Regions from separate parts of the Paenibacillus sp. FSL R5-192 genome, predicted to be linked through region 1. Evidence: riboswitches for the same ligand, from Rfam matches in the RefSeq annotation. Region 1 holds a riboswitch; each other region holds the start of a gene.
The links. Region 1 has a riboswitch for cyclic di-AMP ahead of C161_RS00065 (C40 family peptidase). Riboswitches for the same ligand answer to the same signal wherever they lie in the genome.
Positions count from the first base shown of each region.

Region 1 (7,822 bases):
GGAAGGCTGGGAACTGGAAGAGGGACGGTGGATTGTACGTAAATTCGTGTTCTCCAACTACATGAAAGGGATTGCATTTGTGGATGAGGTCGCTGCGATCTCGGAAGCATTCAATCATCATCCTTTTATTACGATTGATTATACAACGGTTACGCTGCGTCTCACATCATGGGATGCGGGTGGTATTACATCTGTAGATATCAAGGAAGCAGGGCAATATAACGAAGCTTATGACAAAATGAGGTCGCAATAACGAGGTTGGTTATTATCACGCGGCCAGAAGTGAGTGAACCATACATGTCAGACTATAATCAGAAACAACCTCTTATTGCTGTCGTAGGCAGTCTCAATATGGATCTTGTAGTGAAGACAGACACGATTCCGGAAGAGGGAGAGACGGTGAGCGGTGAGGAGCTGCATTATCTCGCTGGTGGCAAAGGGGCGAACCAGGCTGTTGCTGCTGCGCGTCTGGGTGGACAGACTACGATGATTGGTGCGGTGGGATCGGACGGTTTTGGCGAACGTCTGCTGCACAGTCTGACGGAAAGTGGTGCAGATGCCTCGCGGGTTCGCATATTGGAAGACACGGTTACAGGGACGGCTTCCATTTGGCTCTCTCGGGGAGACAACCGGATTATCGTTATTCCTGGTGCGAATGGGCAAGTGGTGCCTGAGATGCTGGAAGAGGCGGATACGGTAAAAAGCCTGACTGCAGCCGCAGCGGTGCTGCTACAGCTGGAGATCCCGCTGCCAGCGGTTACCCGCGCCGCCCAACTGGCGGCTGAAGGCAGCGCACTGGTGGTGCTCAACCCGGCTCCTGCGGTGCCGGGTCTGCCCCAGGAGCTCCTGCGGTGCGTCGACGTTGTCACGCCAAACCGCAGTGAGCTTGCCGTGCTTACCGGCCGGGATCATCTCCGGCCGGAAGACCTGGATGCGGCGGTCGCAGAGCTCGCCGCATCCCTCGGGGCCGCTGTCGTCACGACGCTCGGCCCCGAGGGGGCTGTCTACGCGGCGGCGCCTGGTGGCCGCGTACAAGCAGGGCGTGCCGGCGCGTGCCGTGCGCCCGGCTACGCCGTAAGCGCCGTGGATACGACCGGCGCTGGCGATTGCTTCAACGGCGCGCTGGCAGTAGCTCTCGCGCGCGGTGAGACTTTGGACGCGGCCGTAGGCTTTGCCATGGGTGCGGCCGCGTTATCCGTGACAAAGCTCGGCGCCCAGTCCGGGATGCCGTCCGCACGTAAAGTTGAGGCCTTTTTGGCTGAGCATGCCGCAGAGGCTTAATAATTGATATAACAAAGAGGCTCTTATTCTCCGAAAAGGGGATTAAGCGCCTCTTTGTTATGCGTGTGCAGAGATTATTTCTTCTCTGACAGCCACATGGCGATATTTGCAATCTCTTCGTCCTGCAGTTTTCCCTTGAAGGAAGGCATGCCACCTTTACCTTTGACAATCGTAGAATAGATCTTCTCCAGATCATCCTGGCTGCCGATGTTAGCCAGAGCAGGTCCTACGCCACCCTGAAGCTGATCCCCGTGACAGGAGATACAATTGGCTTTGACCAGTGCTTCAGCCTGTCCGGCATCCAATGTTACTTCCGGCATGGTTGGTTTGGCTTCTTCAGCCACTTCTTCTTTCCCTGGAAGCGTAAACATTAAAACAATAGCTAAAGCGCATGCTGCAAAAAATACTCCGCTCATGATCCATTTGTGCATCCCTTATGTCCCCTCCAGAATGAAAGATCATCTAACCTGAAACTATCCATATCATTATAACGGAACCTGTACTGACATCATAGCATTTTGTGGGAATTTTTTGAACTAATCACATAACAAGGGGCAAATTTAGTTGTTTTGCAATGGATTCTAAGCGCGAGGCCCTTCATAAACCATACAGTGAAAGGGCTTCAAGCCGCTTGGGGTCTGTCGTTCGTATGTATCCTGGGTGACAAATCCACTCTTCAGATAGACTTGAATGGCACGAGCATTCCAAGTGAGTACTTCCAGATCAATCTCATTCGTGGGATTTCGGCGAATAGCTTCCTGTACAATGGCAGTGACAAAAGCTGTCCCTTGACCCTGACCACACAGCTCTGGATGCATGCCAAGGCCAATCCGGGTTACCCCTTGAAGTGGGAAGTATTGAGCAAACCCACATATACGATCGTTCTGATCCAGGACGATTGCATATTGCTCCTGCCGCAGCTGTGCATCTCCGAATTCCACTTCCAGAGCTTTCATCTGCTCCCAGGGGAGCCAGCTGTAGATATTGTAAGGCGGATCATACTGCCAACTGCAGATAAGCTCCGCATGTTCTTCTCGCATGGGTACAACGTGAAACGTCACAGGGGTTTCCTTCATACACCTGCATGCTCCTTTCCTTGAAACAGAACTCTTTGTCCACTCTACAAAAGAGATGTTCATTTAGCAAGTCTTCCTTCCCAAGAAAAAAAATGAAACAAAAGTTCCGGTAATTTCGTTTATATTATAACGGGATGGGTAAAAACATCATAAGGGCACGGACGAACGAACGCAAAATGAACCTGTTGATGTCGCAGGATATGCCCCGAGTATAACTTGCAACATGAATAAGGATTGAAGCACAAAAAAACCGCCGGATACATTCCTGCGGAGAATGTACCGGGCGGTTCTGTTATGCTTCTTGCTTCGTTCCAGTATGGTTAATGGTTACAGCATCATGTTGCTCAGCTTGTCCCTAGTCAAGGGCCAGTGATTCATATGCGTCCGTGCTCATAATCCGTTTCGCGCCAACATAACGATTGGCCCAATAGTTTTCACTCAATGCACTGATCGTAACGCCTTTGGAAGAAGAGGAGTGTGCGAACTTTCCATCCCCTACAAAGATTCCTACATGGGATACGCCTTTACCTGTTGTATTAAAGAACACCAGATCGCCAGCTCTCATCTCCATGCGGGATACGGAATCGCCCATGTCGAATTGGGAACTGGATTGGCGTGCCAAATCAATACCCAACTTGTCGAATACATACCGGGTAAATCCGGAGCAGTCAAAGCCGTTAAGCGTTGTTCCCCCACTTTTGTATGTAGTTCCCATTGCTGAATCAATTACTGTGTCCATCTTTGAATCTGCGAATGCGCTACCTGCACCAAGCGATAAAGCGAATGTGATGCTAAGTACAGCTGCGGTTAATTTCTTCTTGAACAAGAGATATTCCCCTTCCAATGCCTGCGAGGTTAGCTTAAGGATTCGGTTGAAGGTCCCCTATGATCCCTCTGTAGCAAGATCAATTCACCCATAACTGGTTCCCCCGCTTCCCAGGTGCCAGGAATTTGGCTATGCTAGTTATGCACCTGCGAAATCAAGAAATGACGATTTAATTTTAAGTAGTTACAAATATGAATGTAAAGATTACAAAGTTGTTACTAAAAACTCACTGCGATTATTGTAACAGAGGAGTACGGCTTTGGCAACGTTTAGCAACAAATTTAGCAAAAAAACCCTCGACCTTTGACGGGGAAAGGTTGAGGTTTGCCTATTTATAAGTACATATTAGGCCATGAGTTTAACATGTGATGGTAACAATTTTTAAACTATCTGCTCTCACCTTTGGATATTTTGGACTGCCATAATCGGAAATGGCTGCATATTTTCCACAGACTCAATAGACATCTGGCAAGTGGATACGTCTGTTGTAGTATAAGTCCGGTAAGTCCCGTTAATAACCATGAGGCTGTAGTGAATGCCCCAAAGACGAGCAGGTGTACTCCGCCCAGCAGGAGTGCAATGCCGATTACGGCGATGAGATGACGCAGTGCAATCCAGAGTGCTTTGAGGGTACCGTGAGCACCGCCTTCTCCTTCTGGTGCCGAAACACCGAACTGCATATAGAGTATGACATGGTGGATGATCCAACCATATACAATCCAGGCAGCAACATAAGGTATGCCAGGCAAAAGTAATTGAAGGGAATGAAATCCGTCCATGAGAATCGAGTAGAGCCTCGGTATGAGCCAGTAGGCGGGCAGAAGTATCAATAATGTACGTATAGTGTGGAGCAGCAGCATCGGTTTCCACAGATTTTTGATTCCGCGGACAAACGGAATGCGCTCTTCTGTAGAATTAAAGTGCTGAAGTGAGTAGAGCAGTCCTGCCTGAATGAGGGGGCTGATCAACATGCGAACCAGCAGCATGCCCCCGAGAATCCATAGATAACGATGAACCTCCGGATGGGTAGATAGGTTAAGTTGACTTTCCATTTTGAACAAAAGTGTACTCAGCTCCCCGGCATCAGCATCTGGATAGCGCAGGAGTAGTGGGATGACCGCCGATTGTACCATTCGATAGAAGAAATATCCCCACATGAGTTGATAAAGAAATAAGAGTGCGGCAATGAACATATGCTGACGGACGAGAAACCAGCCTTCACGTATTTTCGCTTTCACCGTTTCCACCTCACCATGACAGACCTCCGAATATGGCTTCTATTAGTTTGGTTACACTCATGCTCCAGCGGGACTTCGTCTGCTCATCCAGTCCGGATTTCAGGAAATTGTTCATATGGCGGTTCTCCAGCACGATCGAGTACAGGGGATCGGTCATGGCCCAGGATACGGGGGATGTGTGAGTTAATTTATACGTGATGCGATCTTCTTTGCCATTCCATTGCTTGGTGAGGATATGCCCGTCTTCAAAAGCAATGCGAATAGGAACGGCGTTGTAATCACTCCCTTTTTTTGCTATCGTCACGGATGACTCGTACAATGTTTGACCGTCTTTCTGTACGGGCGTAACACGAATCTTCTCTACAGCAAAGTCAGCCATTCCGTTACTATAGACGTATTGATCAAAATAATCAGACCAGGAAGTGCGGGTCACTTGTTCCACAACGTTTTGAAAATCAGATGAAGTGGGATGTTTGAAACGGTACTTCTTCACATAGGTAGAGAGAATACGTTCCATCTTTTTGGCACCGACTTGATGTTCGATACCAAGCAATACAAGTTTGCCACGTGTATAGACATTGGCTGCATACTCATTCTGTGAATCGAACTTCCAGGATTCTTGTGTTAAGGATGACGGAGAAGTAATCAGTCCCGATTGTACCGGCAGATTCGGAATCAATCCGTATTCCTGCTCCATCAATTTGTCTTCTGCATAAGAGGTGAACCCCTCATCCAGCCAGGCTTCCTCGAATTCGTTGCTGGCAACCATGCCGTAGAAGTACTGGTGTCCGATCTCGTGGACTACGGTACGTTCCAGGTCATAACCTGGCGTAGTATCATCGGCTCCAAAGGCTGTAACTAGCGTAGGATATTCCATGCCTCCGGCACCGTTCCCCGTTTTGGGTGGAACAACGATGGATAAGGTTGCGTAAGGATATGGGCCAAACCATTTGCTATAATTGGCTAGTGCGGCCTTCGCGGCGTAGAAGTAACGTTCTTTCAGATCCTGATGAGCAGGGTCCAGATATAACTTGATTCGTACACCAGGCACATTGGGTGCAGAGAAGGGTTCCTCGGCGTAGACAAAATCCGGTGAAGCTGCCCATGCGAAGTCATGCACATCATCGGCGTAAAATTGATAGACCTTTTCTCCATTCTTCACCACGGCTTGCTGTGTCGGAAATCCGGTAGCAGCTACTTTGTATGTTTCAGGCACCCGAATACGCACACTATATATACCGAAGTCAGCGTAAAACTCTGAATTGCCATGGTACTGGTGCAGATTCCAGCCTTCCGTTGTTCGTCCACGTCTGCCCACAGGTTCATAGGCACTTAATTTTGGAAACCATTGACCTGCCATGACAAAATGATCAGCAGTTCCCATCCGGGCAAAAATCTTCGGCAGATTCACTTCAAATCGGGTGTGGAGCGTGATGCTTTCCCCGCCTTTGACGGGTTTGGGCAAGCGTACTTTAATGAGGGTGGTGTCCTTGATATTTCCGTCATCTGGTTGCACATACTGCATCCGATGCAGCAGAGAGAGCCCGTCCTCCGTTTTCATTTCGGTAATGTTCATGGAGCCATAACCATTGGTAGGCATGACATCACCCCGAAGCTTTCCACCGGATTCCTTCATAAAGGTGGTGTCAGCAGAAGAGAAGGCGTTGGGATACATATGAAAGTAAAGCTCGCTGACGGTTTTTTTACCTGGATGTGTCCAGGTAATCGTCTGAGTCCCTTCCAGTACATTCCCTTCGACCAGTTTTACATCCATGTGATATTCCACAACACGGTTGCTGTACACTTCGGCAGTAGGGGTCTGTACACTTTCTGGAGGTGCTGGCGTTGGGGCTATTGCCTTAGGCTTGCCCGATTCGGGGGCGAGTACTGGCAATTCGGAATGAGTTGAGCGATTATAACCCAGAGTGATCCATATCCCTCCGGCAAGTACACACAGGGCCAGGGATGCAGTGAGCCAGCTCTTGGCGCGTCGTGGAATCATCGTTAAATACCTCCCGTTGACAAGCATCTACAGCATGTATATGTTTGCAATGGGACAATTATTAGTTAAAATATTTGTATCAACCCTTGGAGGTTATAAACATGGACCAAAACGAGCAAAACGGCAAAAAACAGATTGCCTTGAATATCGTTAGTGCAAAAAGCAAGCATAAAGGCTTCGGTGCAGGCTCCATTGAGCTGAATAACCTTTCCCCGGTCATTATTGATAATGGCGAAGCCAAAATCGATATTGGTGCGATGCATGCGAAGAGCAAAGTGGAACGCAATATCAAGTTCTCTACCAATCGTGAGGATGTGCCCAACGGACGCCAGGTATGGCTGGTATGGGTAGCTGTCGATCGCACGGAGGAAGGCCAACTGTATGGTGGAGCAACGGCATGTGAGATGTGGATTGATACGGAAGCAAGACGTGGATGGAAACTGCTGGCGGAACATGTGAATCGCATGGATTATGCCTTGAAGCGTCGCTTCATGTTGGATGAGCTTGGACCTGAAGCTCGAGCTGCACTTAAGACACTGCTGATCTCACACAACGAAGACTGGTGGAATGCTTCTCCAGATGTATTGAAGGAAGCACTCGCCTAAGGCAGATCTTTCAACACAGTCTAAAAAAAAAAGCAAAAGGCCCCTTGACCGGAAAGTTAGGTTGGGGGTCTTTTGCTTGTGCCTTAATCGTATTCATCGATCTGAATAATTATGAGTTTTCATCCGAAGTGAATTACCAATTGTTCAATATAACCAGGGGTTATAGGTGACGTAACTAAGTCATTGCGCATTTACGTCATTCTACCCACCAACGTTTGAAATCTCCCCACCAAGAATGTTTCTCTTCCTGTATGCCTTGTTGATTCTGTACCTGACGGGTCTTCTCATCTTCTCCAGAATCCGAATCATCCGTTGTGCCATGGCATACCTCTGTCGGTTCAGTACCATCAATAAAAACTTCCAATCGTTTCTCTTCACAACCGTTGCCTGCCAGCTTGCCGGATTCCGGATCAATATATACACTTACGACATGATCAGGCACGGTGAAGATTTTGGGTGGTACGCTCGCAAGGGCCTGCTCTGTGAACTGGGCAAAGATCGGCGCTGCCCGGCGGCCATCCGAAGTCGAGATGGATTTGCCTTGATCGTAACCAACCCATACAGCGGTGGAAAGCTCCGGTGTGAATCCAACGAGCCAGGCATCCGTGTTGGTTGTTCCTGTTTTTCCCGCTACCGGACGTTTGATCGCCTTAGACACGCGGTTACCCGTTCCTCCATTTTCGAAGACACTTTCCATTAAACGAGTCAGTACATAAGCTGCCGCAGGTTCCACAACGGTCTCAGCCTTCGTCTGAGGCGATTCATAGAGCACACGTCCTGCGGCATCTGTTACT
Region 1 is NZ_ASPR01000001.1:7,412-15,233, forward strand. Features, by position in the region: gene C161_RS00045 (4a-hydroxytetrahydrobiopterin dehydratase) at 1-253, shown strand, start outside; gene rbsK (ribokinase) at 298-1,281, shown strand; gene C161_RS00055 (c-type cytochrome) at 1,356-1,712, opposite strand; gene C161_RS00060 (GNAT family N-acetyltransferase) at 1,863-2,357, opposite strand; gene C161_RS00065 (C40 family peptidase) at 2,713-3,183, opposite strand; cyclic di-AMP (ydaO/yuaA leader) riboswitch at 3,187-3,324, opposite strand; gene C161_RS00070 (hypothetical protein) at 3,570-4,421, opposite strand; gene C161_RS00075 (M1 family metallopeptidase) at 4,432-6,423, opposite strand; gene C161_RS00080 (YwhD family protein) at 6,525-7,028, shown strand; gene C161_RS00085 (transglycosylase domain-containing protein) at 7,225-7,822, opposite strand, start outside.

Region 2 (7,822 bases), on a different contig from region 1:
TACGGAGGATGTGATGTCGCTGCTGGTGGAGACAGCCGAATGGTTACAGAGCCAAGGTTCTTCCCAATGGAACGCTTTGCTTAAAGGTGAAGATTCACATGATACGGCAGGGGCGATTCGCCGTGGGGATGTGTTTGTATTCAAAAAAGGAGCGGATGTAGCGGGGATGGTCATCCTTTTGGTTCAGCCAAGTCCTTGGGATATTCATCTTTGGGGTTCAAAAGCTCATGCCGAGGATGGCGCAATTTATCTGCATCGGTTAGCGATTCGAAGAAAATATGCTCAGAGCGGTCTGGGACGGTCCATTTTGCAATGGTCCAGCAGCGGCATACATTTTGAAGGCAAACATACGGTTCGGTTAGATTGCGGAGCGAGCAATGCTACGTTGAACGCCTTTTACGCGCGGAACGGGTATACTTTTTTGGGAGTGACCGATGGTTACAGTACATATGAGAAGCCCGTGGAGCCACTGAGCTGAGAATTCTGACTATCCTATGAATATGTTGACGACAACCGCAAGCGATGGACTGCTGAATTAGAGCTTTTGCTTCTGAGGGGAACGTTTCATGAATATGTTGTATATACGAGTTATCGTAATATAGATGTTCCGGCTTCCCTATGTCATAATGGATAGTAGAGCAGTACGTAAGTTAGAAAGGGGGAAACTAACGGTGAAATTGCTGCAGGCGCTTTTCTTTCCTCCGGAGCAGCCCGGAGGTGTATCCTCTATGATTCCGTATATGCAAGAGAGATTTACAACCCCGAGGTGGGAAATGGATCTGTTCTCGTTGCCAAAGCGAATTCGCAATAAGGGCAGAGAGGAAGTTCAGTTCGAAACGTTTGACTGGACTGAATATCAGGATAGTCCTGTTGTCCAAAAATATATTCAAACATATCGTGATTATCTTTGGTGGACCAAACTGCGAATTCAGAAGCCCTATGATCTGATCCATGCCCACCACCCAATTGCAGGACTTGCGATGAAAACAGTTTTCCCGGATACACCCCTCATTCAGACGATTCACTCCAGTTATGAACGAGAATTAATCCTTAATGGACGCATTGAAACGGATGGACCGGAGCATCGATTCCTGCTTGCGATATATGGTGAGCTGGAACACCAGGCAGAGCGCCTTTTGACGGTGTCGGATTCGTTCCGCCGTTATCTGGCTCCCTACGTGAAGGAACCTGATGTCATCGGTGTGATTCCCAATGGATTTGATGAGAAGCGCTTTAAGCCGATCCCTCATGATAATGCGATACCACAGCTGGTCACGGTATGTCGACTTGTTCCGGCAAAAGGGTTGGATATTCTTTTCAAAGCTTGTGCGGAACTGAAGGGTCGAGGTCATGATTATGTGTTACATATTATTGGAGATGGACCGATTCGTCCTGACCTGGAAGAATTGGCGCAGCGACTGGGGATCTATAATGAGACCATTTTCTATGGTTACACACTGCACCCTGAGGAATTCATGCCATTCTTTGATATTTTTGTACTTCCTTCACGGGCAGAAGCATTTGGTTCCGTCTTCGCTGAAGCGGCGCTGAGTTGTCTTGCCCTTGTGGGTACGGATGTAGGTGGTATACCGGAACAGATCGAGAACGGTAGCAATGGGTTGCTTGTACCGGCAGAAGATCCTTCTGCATTGGCTGAAGCGCTTGAAAAGGTGATGCTGGACCCGGCTTATCGTTATGAACTTGCCCGTTCAGCGTGTGAAAAAGCCAAGACACATTACTCGCTCGGCAGATCAGTCAATGAGCTGAAAAAGATGTATCTACAGTTTCCTAGCCAAGCCTAAAACGTAGAGCAAAAAGTGCGAGCCGCTGTGATAAACAGCGGCCTTTTGTCATGTTTAAGGAAAGAGTACCCGCGGTGAATTGTGGTTAGAAGGCAAACGGATGCTCATATTCATGAAATACATGGACCGTGAGATTTATATATTGTTGCGTTTACGAAAGGTGCCCCAGCGGTTCAGTACCAATTTGGCAGCCCAGATTAATGCCATTGTTCCAAAGATGGGGTAAAGGATGGACAGCAGGGAACTGAATCCAAACTGGCTGAGTGAGTAACACAATAGCATAATGGTTAATGTAATGAAACGGGGATGGACACGTATATGTTGTCTCAGTTGCAAGGTCATTCCATAGATATCGGCTACAAAGGTAGTGAATATTTCCATGAAAATAAGGGATACATATACAGATTGCACTGCCCATCCAAGTTGAAAGGCAATGCTGCCCATCGGGATTTCGAATTGGATGATGCCGGGCATCTGAGCTGACATGGCAAAATGAGCTGCCATCAGCATGAAACCAACGCCAATTCCACCCAATACTCCACCCCACTTCAGCACATTCCGACTACGAATCTGGTTACCTACAGGCACAAGAACAGCTTGAGCCAACACCAGATTGAATGAAGTATACAATAGTGGAGACAGCCACACTTGAATAGGGTTTGAGTCTGTCGTCAGTGTGATGAATCGGGAAGCACCTGGATGATGGATCGTACTGGTGATCATGAGCAGAGATAACAGGAGCATCATGGGCACAACGATGCTATTCATTTGTAGGATGGCTTGAATGCCCCGACCGAGAAGCAGATATGTCCCTACAAGTGTGACGATCAGACCTGTCTGATAATGCAAACCCAGATGCTCGACAAAAACGGAGCCTGCTCCGGCAAGCATGACACTGTTCACGCCAATGAGAATGAGAAGGGTCACCCAGGTGATCCATTTGCCCGCCTTATGGCCGAATAAATGTTTGTTCAGATCCTCATAAGAGCGGGACCCGGTATCGTGAGCGATCAGCATCATTTTGGTACCTAACCAGACAAAGAGCATGGTGGATAAGCCTATGGTGATGGTGGCCCATTTGCCATACTGGGTAAAAAACTGCAAAATTTCCTGCCCTGTAGCGAAGCCGGCTCCAACAACCGTTCCAATGTATGTAAATGCGATCTGCAGCACCCGAAATGCCTGTTTCATGTGTTTCCCCTCTCAGGCCCCTGTATAGTTTGGACATGCGGGTACCATGGTACAAGGTATGCTTGACCCACGAAAGTCATGACAATCGATAATGAGCTTTGGCTTGAAATGCGTCCCAAGGACAGCGTCAAGGCAATTTCGCTTGAACTTATAGATAGATATATGATACTTTTACCTCATAGGATAGGCTTGGGAGGTCAAATCATGGAATTATTGAAACAACGAATTTTACAAGAAGGTGTGGTTATCTCGGATCAAGTATTAAAGCTGGATGGTCTGTTGAACCACCAGATTGATCCTGCATTAACGATGGAGATGGGACGTGAGTTTGCTGCCCGTTTTCGTGAAAGTGGAGTAACTCGGGTAATCACGGTAGAATCCTCAGGGATTCCGGTTGCGTTTGCCGCAGCCTATGAACTTGGGGTGCCCCTTGTATTCGCCCGTCGCAAAAAAACACTTCTGGCTGATCCTGATGCTTACTGTGAACGTGTACCGTCCTTTACCAAAGGAATTGTAACTGACATTATGGTATCCCGCGAGTTCATTCATGAGAATGACCGCATTTTGTTCATTGATGATATCATTGCCAATGGAGATGCCGCTCGTGGCGTCATCAAAATTATCGAGCGTTCCGGTGCGGAACTTGTCGGATTCGGCGTTGTGGTCGAGAAAAGTTTCCAGGCAGGGGCACGCACGATTCGTGAACAGGGTATTCCGGTGGAAGCCTTGGTACGCATTCGTTCCCTGAACGATGGAACAGTACAATTTGACGATAACGAAATGTGACATTTTAAAGGAATAGGGCCTATTTTTTGAACTATGCCTTTGCATGACCGCCGATTTCATTTATAATGGGGTTATGTTAGGGAGAGGAGGCAACACCATGGGGAACCAACCGGCAACAGAACAATTTTTTAATGATAAGCTGGCGGAATCGAAAGTTCATTTTGAACGTGCCCTGGATTGTAAACATACGGAATTCGATGACCTTTATCCCTATATGATTGAACATCCTCAATTTTTCTGGTACAAACGCTATGTTGCCTGGTCAGAATTACTGACGATTGTAGGCTTGTGCGAAGAGTTGTCCTTCTCTTGGAAAGAACAATTTACACCGCATCAAGTGGAGTACCTTGAAGAACGTGTGATGTCCGCCAAAGTGCTTGATTTTTGGTTCGAGAAGAACGACAGCAAAGAGCACGCGCAGCGGTAACTTTCAGTCGGGACATAATTTCGAATGACATGACAGTCCAATACAGTCACGTGAGACCTAAATGACTTTTCATTTAGGTCTCTTTTTGTAAATAAATTTGAAATATAGGAGCCATGAAGATGATTAGTGATACAGAATTGGACGCCCTGCGTCTGTCAGGTGAGAAAGTTAGAGTCGTACGGGACGAGCTGGAATCGAACGACGTGAAGGGCATTGTGGTTGCCTGGGATGGCGAGCAGGTACTTATCCGTCGTCAGAATCGACGTGTCGTTAAGCTGGACCGAGGTTACAGCTATCAGCTGTTCAGCGAGCCGCGCCAGAGTCCACTTAGTGAGTAACAGCTTATAATTATGGCAGGGCCATGCGCGTTAAATGTTTGGAATTACCATGATTTCTTGGCATAATTGGCTCACTCGGGAGAGAAGATAGGTACAGTGAGGAAGATCTGTAACTATAGCCGAGAGGGTGTGCTACAAGCCATGACATTGATGAATGATAAAGTTCATGCCTACAAGGATCAGATTGGAGCATTAAGCGATGTGCTGCCAGGTGTGGTGAAGTCGTATCATGAGTTTACCGGAGAATGCTTCCAACCTGGCGTGATTGATGCGAAGACAAAACAGCTAATTGCACTTGGCATTGGATTATTCGCCAACAATGAGGTATGTACCTTCTACCATGTAGAAGAAGCCCGTGCCAAGGGTGCAACAGATCAGGAGATCATGGAGACCGTAGCCGTGGCCGGAGCTGTTGGTGGAGGACATGCCCTGTCTCAGGGTGCGATGCGAGTGCAGAAGGCGCTGCATTAGTAAGCAATGCAACATAAATTTTTAAGTGCAAAAAAGGCATCCGGTTAATAACCGATGCCTTTTTGTATGTGAATCACATTTTACCTAACATTTTATCATACATAAACTGTCCAGTTACCCGACGTGCTGTTACATAACGATCATTGAAGTATGGATTCGATAACTTCGTGATGCTTACACCTTTACTGCTGGAGGCATGAGCGAATTGTCCGCCGCCGATATATACACCTGTATGTGAAATGCCTTTGCCTGTTGTATTAAAGAACACCAGATCACCTGTCCGAACATTGCTCTTGGATACGGGAGTACCTGCTTTGGCTTGCTGCTGCGAAGTACGTGGTAATTCAATGCTGTATTTGTTGAAAAGATATCTCATAAAACCAGAACAGTCGAAGCCGGCTACAGTTGTGCCACCCCATTTGTAAGGAATACCTGTCATGTTGTTCACTACGGAGTTGATACTGCTTGCCTCTGTGCTTGTTGCCCCGGATGTAAATAATACAGCTGCTCCAAAAATGGAGATAATCAGTTTTTTCAAAATCAATGTTCTCCCTTCGATGCCTACGGAGTTAGCTAAGGGTTCGGTAGAAGGTTCCCTATATTTCCTATGTATAAGAATAATTCACCCAAATTGGTTCCCCCGTTTTCAAACATGAAACTCGGCAATGAATAATTAAGTTTTTGTAACTATTTGAAACTATATTGCATAAATGCGTAATTGTCAAACCCATTTAAAACCCTTCGTAATACCTCAATGTTAGCGGAATTAAGGTTTTTATATGAAAGAAGGGATCAAGTTTGGGTATCATTCATGACAAAAACGTCATTATTGGTTCGTTTAAGACGAATTTGGATAAATAAATAGGTTTGTCATGAGTTAAAAGAACTATCCCGTTATGTAGAATTAGAGAGATTATATTCATTAAGTTGCATATATTGACAAAAATCGATTTTTTGCATATTATCTGATTATCCAATCCACATATTGGATGAAAATTGATTTTATTATGCGATAAATACAAATAAAGGAGGTTTGGGGCGTATATCATAGGTAAAGTAGAAGTGGAAGATTTATAAAAACGAACATAGGAGAGTGTTACATTTGAAAGCGAAGAAAATAATTACTTTTGTCCTGGCATGTACGATGGTGTTCTCAGTAGTTGGAATGGCAGTTCTCCCTGTAGGGACGGTATCTGCTGCAGATGCGTCGGGTACTACAGCGAGTATTTCTGATATTTTGAAGAACCAGCTGCCGGATGGAGGTTGGAGAAAAGATTATAAACAGACAAGTGGAGAGTGGGCAAAGTCCACGATAGACAACAAGGCTACATACTCAGAAATTAGAAGATTGGCGAAGGAATTTAAAAAGACGAATGATCCGCGTTACTCCACAGCTGCAATCAAAGGAATTAACTTTTTGATCAACATGCAGTATTCAAACGGCGGGTGGCCACAAGTTTACCAAAGCTCCGGATACCACAAGCACATCACTTACAATGATGATGCCATGATTAATGTAATGATCATGCTGGATGAAGTAGCAGCACGCAAAGGTGATTTCTCATTTATCGACAGCACACTTGCTAACCGCAGTAAAAATTCAGTTGCCAAAGGTGTGGAGGCGATTCTGAATACACAGGTCGTTTCAGGTGGTAAGCTGACAGCATGGGGACAACAACATGATTCCAGCTCTCTTAAACCAGCGAGCGCAAGAATCTACGAAGTGCCATCACTGACAGCTGGAGAGAGTGTAACGATTGTTAAATTTCTGAAAACCAGACCTGCTAACGCTAAAATTACCGCATCCATTAAAGGAGCGGAGGCTTGGTTTAACAAAGTGAAAATTACGGGTTACAAGTATGAAAGAGCTAATGGAGATAGTAAAATTATCGCTGATTCCAAAGCTGCACCAATTTGGGCACGCTTCTATGAGATCGGAACGGATAAACCAATCTTTATTGGTCGTGACGGGGTAGTTAAATACAAATTAAGTGATATTGATAAAGAAAGAAGAGGCGGTTATGCATGGTATGGCAACTGGCCTTCCAAGCTGTAATTTGTAGTATGCTTCCGTTTTAATGAACCAAACTATTAGCAGCAGTTAAAGGTAAAGCCCGAATCGACATGGACGTCTGATTCGGGCTTTATTGTTATTATTTTCAGTGTTGACATGATAGATTACGCATGATATATTATTTATTGTCGCCGATATTGATGACGGAGATACAATATGCGGTCGTGGCGGAATTGGCAGACGCGCACGGTTCAGGTCCGTGTGGGCTAACCCCCGTGGAGGTTCGAGTCCTCTCGACCGCATCTAATAAAAAGACTTCTTAAGCTAACGCTTAAGGAGTCTTTTTTTGCATTTTTTGATATAACACTAACTTTAGTGATGAGTATTCAAGAGGTTAGTGCTTAGCTGCACGTACAGCAAATGTCTTCCATCAGCCATACGGAACGTTTATTGTGCTGCGGTAACATTAACGCTGTCAATATTCGGTCCTTCCGATCCGGTGGTAACCACTTTCAATGTATTGGTCCCCGTGTTCATGGGGACCTGTATTGTTTTTTCAACCCAAGTGGACCAGCTTCCCGTAGCCGGAAAGGGCTCGTTGCTAATGACTTTGGTTCCGTTCACAAAAATGTCGAGGTTCCGAGTGCCGCTTTCCAGCGCATAACGAAACTTTACGTTTTTGGTACCTGTTGTCGTGTTATTAATGCCGTTCCATTGAATGGCCGAACCAGTCATCGCATTGAAGTTAACATACCCGGACCCAGTGTAACCGGTGTAGATTGTTTCAATGGCA
Region 2 is NZ_ASPR01000014.1:465,389-473,210, forward strand. Features, by position in the region: gene C161_RS10485 (GNAT family N-acetyltransferase) at 1-478, shown strand, start outside; gene C161_RS10490 (glycosyltransferase family 4 protein) at 672-1,802, shown strand; gene C161_RS10495 (YkvI family membrane protein) at 1,938-2,993, opposite strand; gene C161_RS10500 (xanthine phosphoribosyltransferase) at 3,198-3,779, shown strand; gene C161_RS10505 (hypothetical protein) at 3,877-4,206, shown strand; gene C161_RS10510 (hypothetical protein) at 4,326-4,544, shown strand; gene C161_RS10515 (carboxymuconolactone decarboxylase family protein) at 4,686-5,015, shown strand; gene C161_RS10520 (C40 family peptidase) at 5,089-5,553, opposite strand; cyclic di-AMP (ydaO/yuaA leader) riboswitch at 5,559-5,690, opposite strand; gene pelA (pectate lyase) at 6,109-7,071, shown strand; tRNA gene C161_RS10530 (tRNA-Leu) at 7,248-7,331, shown strand; gene C161_RS10535 (carbohydrate-binding protein) at 7,477-7,822, opposite strand, start outside.
Region 2: another riboswitch for cyclic di-AMP. It lies ahead of C161_RS10520 (C40 family peptidase); the one in region 1 lies ahead of C161_RS00065 (C40 family peptidase).

Region 3 (7,822 bases), on a different contig from region 1:
GGGAAGCTTTTGTACAGGCTGGCCTCGATCCCGAATATGATCTTGAAATTGATTTTCCTTCGGATAATCCGTATGATGTGTTTCGTCCGGATGAATCCACAGATAAGCAGATTCTTCTTCTGGATCGACAGGACAATTTACGTGAGTTGTCAGAAGTATCTGACATTGTCCGTTCCATCAGTGGGCTTCACCGAGGGAAACATCATTTGTATTACCCGCAAAACAAGGTGGATGCGATTATTCACGAATTACCGTCACATATACGCCCCTATTTCTTGTAATCGTGTGGGTATAATCCGATGAAGAATTTCGATATCAAAACACTTTCTAAAAGAGCTATTTTTCATGATACAGTAATCTGCTTTAATGGGGAGTATATGTAGATCGACATAATTTTGTAAATGCAAGCAGGCAGAATGAGCACAATTAGCAATATATAGATCAGAATATCTGTATATCTTCTATATATTGTAGTTGTGAAGAAACAAACGTAATGATGTAATACACAGATACCCAAAATGTTTTATGTATGAGTCATTGAATTATTGAATTTTACAAATTGGATTTTGAAAAAGAAGATAGTCGTTATTTCGACATGAAGGGAGATACAGACATGATGCTGTTCGACACACATACACATCTGGATGCACCACAATTCGACGAGGACCGCGAGGACATGATTCAGCGTGCTGTGGATGCAGGAGTTGGTCGCATGATCAACATTGGCTTTAACCGGGAGACAATTCCAACCACAATGAAACTCGCTGAAACATATGACTTTATATATGCAGCTGTAGGGTGGCATCCCGTAGATGCGATCACAATGCAGGAGGGCGATTTGGAGTGGATTGCATCTTTATGCAAGCATGAAAAAGTGGTTGCGATCGGTGAGATTGGATTGGATTATCACTGGGATACTTCACCAAAAGAAATACAGCATCGCGTATTACGACAACAAATTGCTTTGGCGCGTGAAGTGAACATGCCAATTGTCATCCATAATCGGGATGCACATGAGGATATCATAAGAATTTTGCGTGAAGAGAAAGCGGGTGAAGTTGGTGGTGTGATGCACTCGTTCTCAGGCAGCTGGGAAACAGCAAAAAGTTGTCTCGATATGGGCTTCCATCTCTCCTTCGGAGGACCGATCACATTCAAAAATGCAAAGCAGCCCAAAGAGGTGCTGGAGAAGGTTCCTATGGACCGTTTTTTCATTGAAACAGATGCTCCATATTTGACACCTCACCCTTATCGTGGGAAGCGAAATGAGACAGCGCATGTACGTCTGGTTGCAGAGGCAGCTGCGGAAATTAAAGGCATTTCGGTGGAGGAAATTGCTGCAATAACAACCAAAAATGCCATGGAACGATTTGGGATTCGTTAAAAAAACGAGCAAATGAGGTGAAAAAGGCAGGTAAGCGGAGGTAATTTGCCCTTTGATCCAAATAAATCAAGAATATTACAATATTTTAACCAAATATTCAGAAAAACGTACTTGATCAACGCTTTACAACATGCATCAAAACAGGATATCATCTTTTCAGTGAATTGTTGTGCGGAAAATTGGACAGATGTTCGGGGGATGAACAAAGGGACACTTTCCGATGAAACAACATTACTTTCATGAATCAGTCTCGCTGAGTCTCCGTTATCGGAGAGCGGGGGAACCAATAGGGCTTAAACATCGGTGTATTTGGCCGATGCGCAACGTTCGCTGACCCAAAAGCAGCGAAGGGAACTGCGAAGCCGTATTTGATTTCTTCTTTGGGTCTCGGGGTGAATTCAAGGGCGTCCGCCATGAGCGGGTGACCCAAGATAGGGCGGCTCTCTTTCGCCCGAACCCGACAGCTAACCTCGCAAGCGGAAAAAGAGAGGCAACCTCGTGCATGAATTTCCGATATTCAGAATCATTCGGAAGCCACGGAAGAGTTCCTCTTACACTCTTTCTTTGGCTTTTTTGTTTTTGAATAAAAGAAATATTGTCATCATACGGTAGGTATTCAGGAGGATGACATCATGTTGCGAAGATTGATTCATGGTGCAGAATCGGATTATGTTGGTCCAATCTGTGTTCTGTAGAAAATTTGGTATAGTCACGTCAAAGACATCATGCATTACTTTAGACGGCGAGGCTATGAAGGAGGACGGAGAAGTGGGCACATTCCAACCAGAAGAGACCCATGAGTCACGATCATCCAGTAAGTCTTTCGCGTTGCGGTGGAAGCATGAGAACATGCGTCAAATGGCATTGATCGCGATTTTCTCAATTGCGCTTACAATCATGATCTTGTTAGTCGTTTACGGTCAGGCCGGGAAACAAATTTCGCTGGTTATTGATGGCAAAGCTCAGGTGGTAGAGACTCGTACAGGAATGCTTCAGGAAATGCTGGAGGAGCAGTCGATCACAGTCAGCCCTCACGATAAGGTATCCATGTCCATGAATGGGGCGATTACAGATGGAGACCGAATCGTTATTGAGCGGGCCGTTCCAGTTAACATTACGGCAGACGGAGACACCAAGACTCTGTATACAACCGATTCATCGGTAGAAGATGCAATTCAAAAATCAGGTATTCAAGTTGAAAGTAATGATAAAGTGTATCCGGCGCTTGGAACTGCGATCAAAGCGGAGATGAAGATCCGTGTAGTGCGCGTAACAAAGCGTACAGTGGAAGTAGAGCAACCGATCGCTTACAAAGTCATTAAAACGGCTGACCCTAGCTTATACAAAGGGGATAACCGTGTCGTTGTGAACGGCAAAGAAGGCACAATTGTGCAGCATATCGAAAAGGTATTTCAGGATGGAGAATTGGTCTCCAAAAAAATGGTCGGCAAATCTGTCGCGAATAATCGTGTAGATAAAGTGATCGCTGTCGGCACCAAAGCAAAACCGGTCGTGAAAGAACCTGAGATTCAGACCGTATCGGCTCAAACGTCAACAACCAAAAAGGCTACAACAACGAACTCGAAGAAAACATCTGCCTCGGGCAGCAAAGTGATTACCGTATCCGGGACTTCTTTTAAATACTCCAAAGTACTTAAAAATGTATCCATGACTGCCTACTCTTCCGAAGAGCCTGGCATTGGAACTAAAACAGCTTCCGGTACTCGTGTAACGGAAGGACGCACCATTGCGGTTGATCCCAAAGTCATTCCAATTGGCTGGTGGGTATATATCGAAGGTCTGGGATTCCGTCGTGCGGAAGATACAGGCGGTGCCATTAAAGGCAACAAAATTGATGTGTATTATGACAGTGTGAAGCATGCCCTGAATTTTGGACGTAAGAAAGGCAAGACGGTCTACGTGATCGGTCCGGTGAAGCCGGAAGCGAACTAAAATCGTTTTACTTTGAAATGGGAATGCTATAAAATAGTTGCATGAATGATTCATGCGGAATATGCGGCGGAGGAGTCTGAATTCAGTCTCCCCCGCCGTTTGGCAGAGAAGAGGATATTCCTCTTCTTTTTGCGTTAGAAAGGAAGAAATGGAACATGATAAAAGAAATCATTGTGGTGGAAGGCCGTGACGATACGGTAGCTATCCGTCGGGCCGTGGAAGCCGATACCATAGAAACAGGTGGATCAGCAATCAACCAACGCATTCTGAAGCGGATTGCGCTTGCTCAGGAGAGACGGGGAGTCATTGTACTGACAGATCCGGATCATGCTGGCGAACGCATTCGAAAAATTATTGCGAACAAGGTGCCAGGCTGCAAACATGCCTTCATTCCGGAAGCCGATGCAACGCGCAAAGGGGACATTGGGGTGGAGAATGCCTCACCAGAGGCGATCCGTCATGCTCTGGCGCGCGTACATACTTCATACGAAGGTGCTCCGAGCCTGATCGATTGGGAGGACCTGATCGCGGCAGGACTTATTGTGCATCCGCAGGCTGCTGCACGTCGCATGGAGATGGGCAATCTGCTGGGCATCGGTTATTGTAACGGTAAGCAGTTCCACAAACGCCTCAGTGTATTTCAGATTACACGGGAAGAGTTCTCTACAGCATTAGCGCAAATTGAACGTGAAGGATTGTGAGCATATGAAGAACATGGAAGAGACGATTGAAATTGCAACGCCCAAGCGTACGAAAGAGATTATTCAAAGACACGGATTCTCATTTAAGAAAAGTCTGGGTCAGAACTTTCTGATCGATCAAAATATACTGAACAAAATTGTTAATGCAGCCGATCTGGACGAGTCCAAGGGCGCACTGGAGATCGGGCCGGGTATTGGAGCCCTCACGGAGCGACTGGCTCGGGTAGCCGGTCCCGTCACAGCCGTAGAGATTGACCAGCGCTTAATCCCAATCCTGGGAGAAGTGATGCAGCCTTATTCGAATGTACGTGTTCATCATGGGGATGTGCTGAAGCTTGATCTGGCTGAGTTGTTTAATACGGATTTTGCATCCGTGGACAAAGTCAGTGTTGTGGCTAACCTGCCTTATTATGTAACGACTCCAATCATGATGAAACTGCTGGAAGAGAAGCTGCCGGTAGACAGCATTGTTGTCATGATCCAAAAAGAAGTGGCTGAACGCATGGCTGCTGCACCAGGATCAAAAGACTACGGTAGTCTAAGCATCGCAGTTCAGTACTACAGTATGCCGGAACTTGTGTGTATTGTGCCTCCTACGGTCTTCATTCCGCAACCTAATGTGGAATCAGCTGTCATTAAGCTGAAAGTGCGTGAGCAACCACCAGTGGAGATTCCGGATGAAGCACACTACTTCGAAGTGGTACAGGCTTCTTTTGCCCAGCGGAGAAAAACAATCTCAAACAATTTGAAGGCACGTTTCTTCACAAAGGAGAACCGGGAACAGGCAGACATTCTGCTGGAGCAGGCAGGTATTCAACCTTCCCGACGTGGAGAGACATTGAGTCTGCAAGAGTATGCCACACTCAGCACCGTAATGTGGGAAGCAGGGGTACGTGCAGCGCTGTAAAATTTGAATGAACCAAACCGGGTCTTTGCCCATACGATGGGGTAGAGGTGATTACGTTGATGAATATCGGAGACTTGGTCGTTCGGAAGTCATACGGCGGCGATGTGACTTTTCGGGTGGAAGGCCTCCAGTTGGATGCTGCGGTCATTAAAGGGACTGAGTTCCGGCTGATTGCCGATTCCCCGGTGGACGATTTGATACAGGTTCCCTACGAACCACAAAGCGCCAAGACCAGACAGGCGCATATTAAAGCACATCAGACCCTGTCCCGTCTGCAGCAGAATCGTATGGAACAGGCTGAGCGGAATCGTGAAGGTCTGGTACAGGATTGGTCTGCCCAGCAGGAACCGGCTTATTTTGAAATGCCTGGAAAGGTGCTTCATCTGGATGGAGATCCGAACTATTTGAAAAAAAGTATGGATCTCTATGAGCAACTTCGTGTACCCGCAGAGGGACAGTATGTCCATGAATCGGCAATGGCAGATACCTTATACCGCTTATTACCCAAAGTACGTCCGGATATCGTAGTTATTACGGGTCATGATGGGGTGTTAAAGACACGTCAGCCCTATGACTTATATAGTCTTGGTAGCTACAAGAACTCGCAAAATTTTGTATCGGCCATTCAGGTGGCCAGACAATATGAACGCCATCTGGACGCCCTCACTATTGTTGCAGGGGCCTGTCAGTCCCATTTTGAGGCACTGTTGCGCGCTGGAGCGAACTTTGCCAGTTCCCCAGGCAGAATTCTCATTCATGCACTTGATCCGGTCTATGTGGCAGCCAAGGCCTCCTTTACTTCTGTGCGCGATACGGTCAACATGAGTGATGTTCTGCACAATACCATCAGTGGTAGCCAGGGTGTGGGTGGTGTCGAGACACGGGGGAGTTACCGGGTAGGTCTGCCTGGGCTGAATGATTTATCTACGCTAAAAGTGAACCCGTCGGCAGTCTGATGTAGGCCATTTAAAGTCCCAATTTGGGGCTTTTTTTGTTTGCAAAAAAATTCATTGACAACAACTTTTTGATGCTGATATAATAATTAGTTTTGATTTGACAATGACTGTAAAATCCGGTATAATGGACAAGAAAAGAGGTGGTCGTCGACAATGGCTAAAAACACGCTGTTGGATATCAAACGCAATCTCGATGCACATATTGGTCAGAAAATTATGTTGCGGGCTAATGGTGGCCGCCGTAAGACCATTGAGCGTACGGGTGTATTGGAAGAAACGTACCCTTCTGTTTTTATTGTTAAGCTTGATGAGGAGCAAGAAACCTTCAAGCGAGTATCTTATAGTTATGCGGATATACTTACGGAATCGGTGGAAGTCATGGTTTATGACCCGGGCAGCCAGACGCATAGCTCCTATATGGAGACGTAAGTATCGATTTACAGGCGATTCGCCCCACAAGGCGGATCGCTTTTTTGTTTTCTTTAAACATCAATTCACCCTCTATCGTAACCCATACATACTCAGGAATGAGCGAGGAACGGTCGCGGCATACTATATGGACAGGTGAAGGGACAGTTTCTTAAGCAATGCAGGAAACTGAATATAGCCTGGTGACAAAATGTCCAAAACGTGAACGAACAACGAACTCATCACATTATGAAGGATACTTTGGAGGAGGATGGTTCATGAGTCGCAGAAGAAGAAGTGTCATGTCAGAGGATCTGAAGAATGAGCTCGCGAAAGATCTGGGCTTCTATGATACGGTGCAACAGGAAGGCTGGGGCGGAATTAAAGCCAAGGATGCAGGAAACATGGTAAAACGTGCAATTCAACTTGCTGAACAGGCTGCGCGCAAATCTTAATCCGTTTCAAGCAGACTGAAAAGCGGGGAAATCCGTCAGGAACAACCCCGCTTTTTCCCCTTAGATGCGGAATACAAATGACTTGACAGCCCCATTTTGATATAATATGTTAAGTTGTCTTAGGGAAAAGGTGAGGACGGGTGAACGCCTTGAAAATTTACGAAAAAGCGCCTGCTAAAATTAATTTGATGCTGGACGTTTTACATAAAAGAAGCGATGGATTCCATGAAGTTGAAATGATCATGACCATGGTCGATCTGGCTGATCGGCTGGAAATGTCGGAGCTGCCGCGAGATACTATTTTCATCTCCAGTCAGGCAGGTTATATCCCGCTCGACGAGAAGAATCTGGCTTTCCAGGCAGCCAGACTCATTAAGGAGCGCTATAACGTGCGTACGGGCGTCCATATTCATCTGGATAAAAAGATTCCAGTTGCAGCTGGTCTTGCCGGCGGCAGCAGTGATGCAGCAGCAACGCTGCGTGGATTGAACCGTCTGTGGCGGTTGAATATACCGGATCACGAACTGCAGGAGCTTGGAGCTGAACTCGGGTCGGATGTTCCATTCTGTATCACAGGAGGGACTGCACTCGCTACAGGCCGTGGTGAGAAGTTAACTCCCATTCCTAATCCGCCGCAATGCTGGGTAATTCTGGCCAAGCCTCCGATTAATGTGTCTACAGCCGATGTGTACGGAAGGTTCCGCAGTGACAAGATTGTTCGTCATCCGAGTGCAACTAAAATGGAGCAGGCTATACGCAATCAATCATTTACGGAAGTCTGTGACCAGATGGGCAATGTGCTTGAAGATGTGACGTTGAAGCTGTATCCGGAAGTTCAGCATCTGAAGGATGCCATGATTCGATTGGGTGCAGACGGCGTGTTAATGTCTGGTAGCGGTCCAACGGTATTTGGTCTGGTTTCCAAAGAATCCAAGGTTGCCCGGATATACAATGGTCTGCGTGGGTTCTGTAAAGAAGTGTACGCTGTACGTATGTTAACGTAAAATTCGCTTTTATAATGTACAAACACGTATAAAGGTGTTATATTCTTAAATAAT
Region 3 is NZ_ASPR01000007.1:46,484-54,305, reverse strand. Features, by position in the region: gene C161_RS04580 (HD domain-containing protein) at 1-281, shown strand, start outside; gene C161_RS04575 (TatD family hydrolase) at 614-1,384, shown strand; cyclic di-AMP (ydaO/yuaA leader) riboswitch at 1,626-1,879, shown strand; gene C161_RS04570 (3D domain-containing protein) at 2,153-3,337, shown strand; gene rnmV (ribonuclease M5) at 3,493-4,038, shown strand; gene rsmA (16S rRNA (adenine(1518)-N(6)/adenine(1519)-N(6))-dimethyltransferase RsmA) at 4,043-4,945, shown strand; gene yabG (sporulation peptidase YabG) at 5,005-5,901, shown strand; gene veg (biofilm formation stimulator Veg) at 6,055-6,330, shown strand; gene C161_RS04545 (small, acid-soluble spore protein, alpha/beta type) at 6,588-6,764, shown strand; gene ispE (4-(cytidine 5'-diphospho)-2-C-methyl-D-erythritol kinase) at 6,914-7,768, shown strand.
Region 3: another riboswitch for cyclic di-AMP. It lies ahead of C161_RS04570 (3D domain-containing protein); the one in region 1 lies ahead of C161_RS00065 (C40 family peptidase).

Region 4 (7,822 bases), on a different contig from region 1:
ACATTTCGTTGCTTGCTTCTGCCTGTGCTTCCATCTGCATCATCTTCTCTTCCATACGCTTCATACCAGCACTTGCGGTATCAGAGCCAAACCCATTCAACGCTTTGTTGATTTCCGTTTGGGCTTTTGCTGCATTGTAACGCGCTACCAGTGTTTCGCGTTTGTTCTTCATTTGAGTCAGTTGCTTACGCATCTCGTCGAGCTTGCCACGCAGGTTATCTGCAGAAGCCTTGTTTTGGTCATAGCTGGTTTTGTACTCAGCCATCTTCTCTTCAGCAACCTTTTTCTCTTCCAGAGCACGTCGAGCCAAATCTAGATTCTGAGCACGTGCCGCCGTATGCGCCTGCTCTTCACGTTTCTTCACAAGAGCTTCCTGCTCTTCGAACAACTGCTTGAATTTCTTCTCAATGGCGATCTGTTGAGCTACTGCTTTCTCCGCATCTTCCAGATCCTCTTGCATGTCACGGATATATTGGTCCGTCATCTTGATTGGATCTTCCGCCTTGTCAATAATGGCGTTGATGTTAGACATGGTTAGATCACGCAAACGTTTGAAAATGGACATTATGTTATTCCTCCTAGTCGATATTACATCGTATATAAACATACATACGTAACAATCTACAACTCGTTTCAATTTTAGCAAATAAAATCAAAACATTCGATGGCTCTTATGTCAGGAAGATCGTTTATCTTTGTTCAGATGATCCTCCATCAACCTCTCTGCAGTCTGCACGATTTCGTCGATCTGCATCCGCGTGATGGAATCAAAATGGATACCCATGATCACCGTAACGGTTACTTTCAGTTGCAAGGCTGCCTTTCGGGCAAGCCGCTCACACAGCTCTTGTTCTTTATGCCCGGGAATATGTACCGTCGTCCCGCTTACGCGCTCATGATCCACATAGAACGTGGCTACGGCGCCAATATGCGCCTTTCCTCCGGTAACGAGAAAAACCTTATCTTCTCCTGCTTCAATCACCTGTAAACGTATGGATTTCAAATCAGATGTACTCATACCCATCCACCTATCCTTTTCTATATGTTATATATGGAGGAATTATGGCTGTCATGAGCTAAATCCACAATGAAACTTCTCACACTGCGCATATTTTATGGAGCCCCCGGGTATACCAAGGAGAACGTCATTTTGAAAAAGGAGGCCGATATTATGCGCGTACGCCTCATTATGCTGATGGTTATCGTTATTTTTCTCGGGGGATCTCATGCTCCAGTTTCATCGCGGGATGTTTCAAGCCCGCCAGGTGAATCCGTATCAGGTTTGGATTCTGCGGAAGAAGAACAACTGACATTGGGACAATTACGTCAAAAATATGCCGATACGTTCAAAACCAATGGTCCTTCAACCAAGAAGGTTGCACTGACTTTTGATGATGTACCTGATCCACGGTTTACTCCACAAGTGCTGGATGTATTGAAGAAATACAATGTCAGAGCTACATTCTTCATCGTGGGTAGTCGTGCTGAGAAACATCCGGATCTAGTGAAACGCATCGTTAAGGAAGGGCATATGGTTGGTAATCACAGCTACAATCATCCTGAATTCAGTAAGCTGTCGATGAATGCCTTTCGCAAACAAATTTTACATACCGGGGATATTATTCAACGTTTGGCGGGATATACGCCCAAGATGATTCGGCCACCTTATGGAGACATTAATGAAGAACAGCTGAGATGGGCTGCCAAACAACATTATAGCATTGTGAACTGGAACGTAGACTCCCTGGACTGGAAAGGCCTTTCAAAGGAACAGGTGAAAGATAACATCCTCTCTGCCGTGAAACCTGGCTCCATCGTTCTGCAACATGCTGGAGGCGGTGTAGGGTCAAACCTGAACGGCACGATTGAGGCTTTGCCTGAAATTATTGAGGAACTACGTAATCGGGGATATGAACTGGTCACCTTGGACGAAATGCTGGGATTGCCCAAGGCCAAAGATTAGGATGACCGTGATAACAAATAATGAGAATATTAAAAGGGTGCTGTTCAATCGCGAATTAGCGACTGGCAGACACCCTGTTTGAATTCATTTTAAATGTTATTTTCTCTCTACTTCAGAATGTACAGCTCGATATCCTGAAAACCAAATGAGCTTACAGACTGTTTGCTACCCGGGATAAAGATATCAATCCGGTGACCCTTGATTGCACCGCCCACATCCCGCGCTGTGGCTACAAAAGCCTGTTTTGGCAATCCTGGATGGCTGTGACCAGTTACCAGTACTTTGGTTCCAAGTGGAATTACACTTGGATCAACTGCAATCGTACCCAGTTCAAGGTCATTTCCGAAATAATCGACTGCACCCCAGCCTCCATTTTCAGACGGATCTGCAGAGTATGCCGTTGCTTTTACGTTCACAGCTTTGCTGTAATCGAATGTTTTACCCCAGGCTTGAACAACTTTATTATCTGCGTTGACGTCCAAGCTTGCTGTAGTAACAGTCTTCGCTTGGGTCTTGCTCTCCGTTGCCGCAGCGTCTGCTACATTGTTTGCCTTACCGGGAATCGTAATTTTCAAACCACCATAAATGTTGTAAGCCGAAATGTCGTTGTTTGCTTTAATTAACGTGTTGAGTGCTACTCCATATTGTTTTGATAAGGTGTAGAAGGTATCCCCTTCTTTGGCCACATGAACTGAATCGGCGTGAGCCGGAACGGCTTGAATGAGCATTGCTGTTGTCATTAATGCTACTGCTGTTTTGGCTATACGTTTCTTGTTAATCATGGTCTTCCTCCCTCATTGTGCCTGCGAAGTTAGTTGTCGGATTCGGATGAGGAGCCCACCCTATAGGTTCTTCGTTACATTTGAAACGTTATGTACCCAATTCACCCCAAGCAGTGTGCTGTAGATCTTCCCCCTGCACAATCTGCATCGTTACATCCCCCGCACTCCCTGTCCGGAAGTTTCGGCAGAGTTCAATATATCACAATTTTGTAACCTGAACTTGTAGTAATTCTTACCAAATGGTTTTTAGCATGTAAGCATTTGTAAGAATACTGGTTAATTCAGAAAGTTTGGTTGACCCGATTCCTTTACATTTGGTAACAGAATAGTTACTTTTCCGAATCCATACGTCATTATTATCCATAAAAAATAGCGTTACCGACTCGAAGTCAGTAACGCTATTTGATCACATCGTTTAGAGTACTTTCGCAAGAAAATCACGTGTACGTGAATTTTTGGGTGCTCCAAACACCTCATCAGGTGTTCCCTCTTCCACAATAACCCCGCCATCCATGAACAAGATGCGGTCTCCCACTTCACGTGCGAAACCCATCTCATGGGTTACGATGACCATCGTCATTCCGCCTTCTGCAAGACGTTTCATGACATCCAGCACTTCGCCGACCATCTCAGGATCCAGTGCCGACGTAGGCTCGTCAAACAGCATCACATGCGGCTGCATGGCCAATGCTCTAGCAATGGCGATCCGCTGCTTCTGTCCACCAGACAGCTGATTCGGGAATGTATCTTTTTTATCGTACAAGCCCACGGTGTTAAGCAGATCAGCAGCAATTTTTTCCGCTTCCTGAGTGGATTGTTTCTTCACTTTAATTGGAGCAATCGTAATGTTTTGCTCTACCGTTTTGTGTGGGAACAGGTTGAAGTGCTGGAACACCATGCCCATTTTCTCACGAGTTGCGTTAATGTTATGCTTGGGGTCCGTGATTGACACGCCTTCAAAATCAATCTCTCCTGAGGTAGGCTGTTCCAGCAGATTCAGACAACGCAAGAACGTACTTTTACCTGAACCAGAAGGACCGATGACCACGACAACCTCACCTTTGCCAATCGTCACGTTTATGCCCTTAAGCACATCGTTATTTCCATAAGATTTGTGTAATTGTCTAACGTCTATCACTTGCACTCAACTTCCTTTCCAGTCGTCCCAGCAGCTTGGACAAAATGAACGTCATTACAAAGTAGATGGCTGCTGCAATCAAAAATGGACTCAAGCCTTGGTACGTAATGTTCTTGACTACACTTGCCTGATACATAATGTCCACCATACCGATAACGGAGATAATGGAGGATTCTTTGATGATAGTTATGAATTCATTACCGATCGCTGGTAATACAGCTTTGAAGGCTTGTGGCAATATGATATAACGCATCGCGGCGCCTCTTCCCATACCTAATGAACGCGCTGCCTCCAACTGACCACGATCCACACCTTGGATACCTGCACGGAAAATCTCCGCCAGATAGGCACCACTATTGATTGAAAGTGTAATGATACCTGCCTGAAGTGCAGTGAAGTTAATGCCAAAGCTCAGGGAAAAACCATAGTAAATAATCATCAACTGTACCAACATCGGTGTGCCACGGATCACTTCAACGTAAGCCGTACCGATCCAGCGCAAGATTGCAGCGTCATGCAAACGGAACAAACAGATGATCAATCCAATAATTACCCCGAAGATAACCCCAAGTGCAGACAACAGAAGTGTGTATCCTACACCTGTAGCATAGAAACTTTTGTACTCCCAGAATACTTGGAAAATATTTTGTGATTTGTTCGCTTTATCCGCCATCAAGAGGCTGGCGTCCGTCACCATCTGATTGATTTTATCTTCGCTTTTCAGTCGCTCCAGTGTTCCATTTACTGCAGCTAGCAGCTCGGTATTACCTTTACGAATCCCGATTGCCGCTTCTGCTTGCTCTTCGTCCGGAACAGCAGCAGCAAGTCCAATGATATCGTCCAGATAACCTACAGCAACGGTATCTTCAACGATTGCCGCGTCAATGCGTTTTGTTTGCAGTTGAAGCACGATATCCGAGATTTTATCCAGCGCAGTAAGCTTCGCTCCTGGAATACTCTGTCCGATCGTTTCCTGAATGGAGCCTTTCTGAACGCCAATCTTCGCATTTTCAAGTTCTGCCATGGTTGGATATTTGTCTTTATCCACATTGCGAACCATAATCACTTGTTTTGACTTATAATAGGTGTCGGAAAAATCGATACTTTTCTTCCGCTCATCCGTCGGCGTCATACCTGAAATCACCAGATCAACACGCCCGCTCTGCAATGAAGGCAGAAGACCGTCGAAGCCCATATCCTCAATCACAAGCTCAGCGCCAAGATCTTTGGCAATCTCTTTGGCGATCTCAATATCGAAGCCGACGATTTCATCTTTGCCATTAATCACTTTATGGAATTCATATGGTGCAAAATCGGCACTTGTACCGAGCACCAGCTTTTTACTGCTTGAATTATCTGTAGTTCCACTAGCAAGTGCCACAGGAACGGCAGTCGTCAGCAGAATAACAAAGGTCAACAGCATCATGGTGTAACGACTTATTAATTTCAACCTTTTTCTCTCCCCTTACAATACTTTGTATGCTTCTCATGTTGATGACTGAGTCATTATAAAGTACAATGCATGATTATGCAATGCATTTTGACAATACAAATCTTGACTTGTTTCTGAAAAAAATAAAGCAAACATGATATAATCAATGAATTATTTTCATTTTTGCATAAGGAGTTTACTAATGACAGCTAACAAATCACAAATTCTAACGGTTATTGATCAATATGCTTCCCGTTTTAAAACCATTTCATCATATATCGGTGCCAACCCCGAACTGGGAAATGAAGAGTATCTCGCTTCTGCCCGTTTGAAAGAAGAACTGCTCTTCCACGGTTTCACTGTAGAGGCTCCAATCCTTGGTCTGGAGACAGCCTTTATCGGAACCTATTCAGCCGCCAAACCAGGCCCTACCATTGCTTTATTGTGCGAATATGACGCCTTGCCGGAGATCGGTCACGCTTGTGGTCACCATCTGATCTGTATGATGAGTCTTGGGGCCGCTGTTGGGCTAAAATCTATTCTGGATGAAGTAGGTGGAACCATTAAAGTGTTTGGTACCCCCGCTGAAGAGACACGTGGTGCCAAAGTTCCGATGGCTGAAGCAGGTTTGTTCGATGACTGTGATGTCGCTCTCATGGCGCATCCATATTATGCCTACGAAAAGTCAGGCAGCTCACTGGCTATTGATGCAGTGCAATTTGAATTCCATGGCCGATCTTCACATGCCGCTGCAAGTCCGCACGAAGGTATTAATGCACTTGATGCTGTCATTCAAACGTTCAACGGAATCAATGCATTTCGGCAACAAGTTAAAAGCAGCGTTCGGATTCATGGTGTGATCAACAACGGAGGTCAGGCAGCAAACATCATTCCTGACTATGCTTCTGCGCAATTTTATGTACGGGCAGCAACTCGCAAAGAACTGAATATCCTCACAGAACGTGTGATTCAGATCGCTGAAGGTTCTGCTCTCCAGACAGGATGCAAGCTGGTGACATCCAACTATGAAACGTCCTATGACGAGATGGTTACCAATGAAGCATTCTCAGCTGCGTTTAGTCAAAATCTGATGGAACTTGGGATCCCGCAAGAAGAGATTGTGAGTGGTAATGATCACGGCTCTATGGACATCGGTAATGTTTCCCTGAAATGTCCTGCAATTCATCCCTACATTCGTGTTGTAGACGAGGTGCATACACTGCACTCCATAGCCTTCCGTGACCTTGCACTTCAGGAGCGTGCGCTGGATGGCATGATTCTGGGAGCCAAGGCACTTGCAACAACAGCCTATGACGTACTGAGCCAGCCAGAGCTGCTTCAAACCATCCGCACGGAGTTCGAGCAAGCTATTCGCTAAAATTCACTTTCAACATGTTATATAGGGGTGCCCTGAACAATCTTGAATTCCAAGCTGTTCAGGGCACCCTTTTTTCTAAATTAGCTGTAAGTATATTCAGCACAAAGCTGGAAATGCTGTGAAAGAAACCTTTGAAAACGATGAAAATAATACATTTTATTACAGTAAATGTGATTCGTTTGCTGGCTAACTTGGTTAATTATAACTATAACTTATCCTATATTCAGGAGGTGCTGTCATGCTGCTCGAAGCCATGTATCATGTTCCTCGTGACAAGTGGGCTTATGCCTATAATTCGTCTACCATACATCTGCGCGTACGAACCAAACGTAATGATGTGCAATACGTGACTGCACTGACCGGAGATAAGTACGATTGGAATGGAACATACAAGGAAATTCAATTGGAGAAGGCTGCTTCGGATAACATGTTTGATTATTGGGAGGCGGCCGTCAAGCCACAATTCAAACGTCTCACTTATATATTTCGGATAACTGCCGGTTCAGAAGATGTTTTTCTTGCGGATAACGGAATTCATTATGAGACCCCCTATCCAACTGGAGGATATTATGAATTCTCGTATATACATGAAATTGATGTGTTTAAGGTGCCCGAGTGGGCCAAAGAAGCCGTCTTTTATCAGATCATGACGGAACGGTTTGCTAATGGAGATCCTAAGCTGAATCCAAAAGAAACGCATGACTGGGGTGGCAAACCTGAGTTAGACAATTATTTTGGTGGAGATCTGCAAGGTGTGCTGGATCATCTGTATGACTTAACTGAACTTGGCGTGAACGCCATTTACTTTACCCCGTTATTCCAGGCCAATTCCTACCACAAATACGACACGATTGATTATAAAAAAGTCGACCCTCATTTCGGTGATAATGCCCTGCTTAAACAGTTGACAGAAGAATGTCATCGCCTGGGTATACGTGTCATGCTTGACGCGGTGTTTAACCATTGCAGCGAAGACTTCCCTCCTTTTCAAGACGTTCTCCAGAATGGAAAAAACTCCAAGTATGCCGATTGGTTCCACATCAATGAATATCCGGTTCAGATCAAGGATGGTATACCAACCTACGATACATTTGGGTTCTATGGCAACATGCCCAAGTTCAATACAGCC
Region 4 is NZ_ASPR01000049.1:273,388-281,209, forward strand. Features, by position in the region: gene C161_RS26445 (PspA/IM30 family protein) at 1-565, opposite strand, end outside; gene C161_RS26450 (prenylated flavin chaperone LpdD) at 677-1,018, opposite strand; gene C161_RS26455 (polysaccharide deacetylase family protein) at 1,172-1,963, shown strand; gene C161_RS26460 (3D domain-containing protein) at 2,071-2,745, opposite strand; cyclic di-AMP (ydaO/yuaA leader) riboswitch at 2,748-2,942, opposite strand; gene C161_RS26465 (amino acid ABC transporter ATP-binding protein) at 3,161-3,883, opposite strand; gene C161_RS26470 (ABC transporter substrate-binding protein/permease) at 3,870-5,333, opposite strand; gene C161_RS26475 (M20 family metallopeptidase) at 5,518-6,693, shown strand; gene C161_RS26480 (alpha-glycosidase) at 6,932-7,822, shown strand, end outside.
Region 4: another riboswitch for cyclic di-AMP. It lies ahead of C161_RS26460 (3D domain-containing protein); the one in region 1 lies ahead of C161_RS00065 (C40 family peptidase).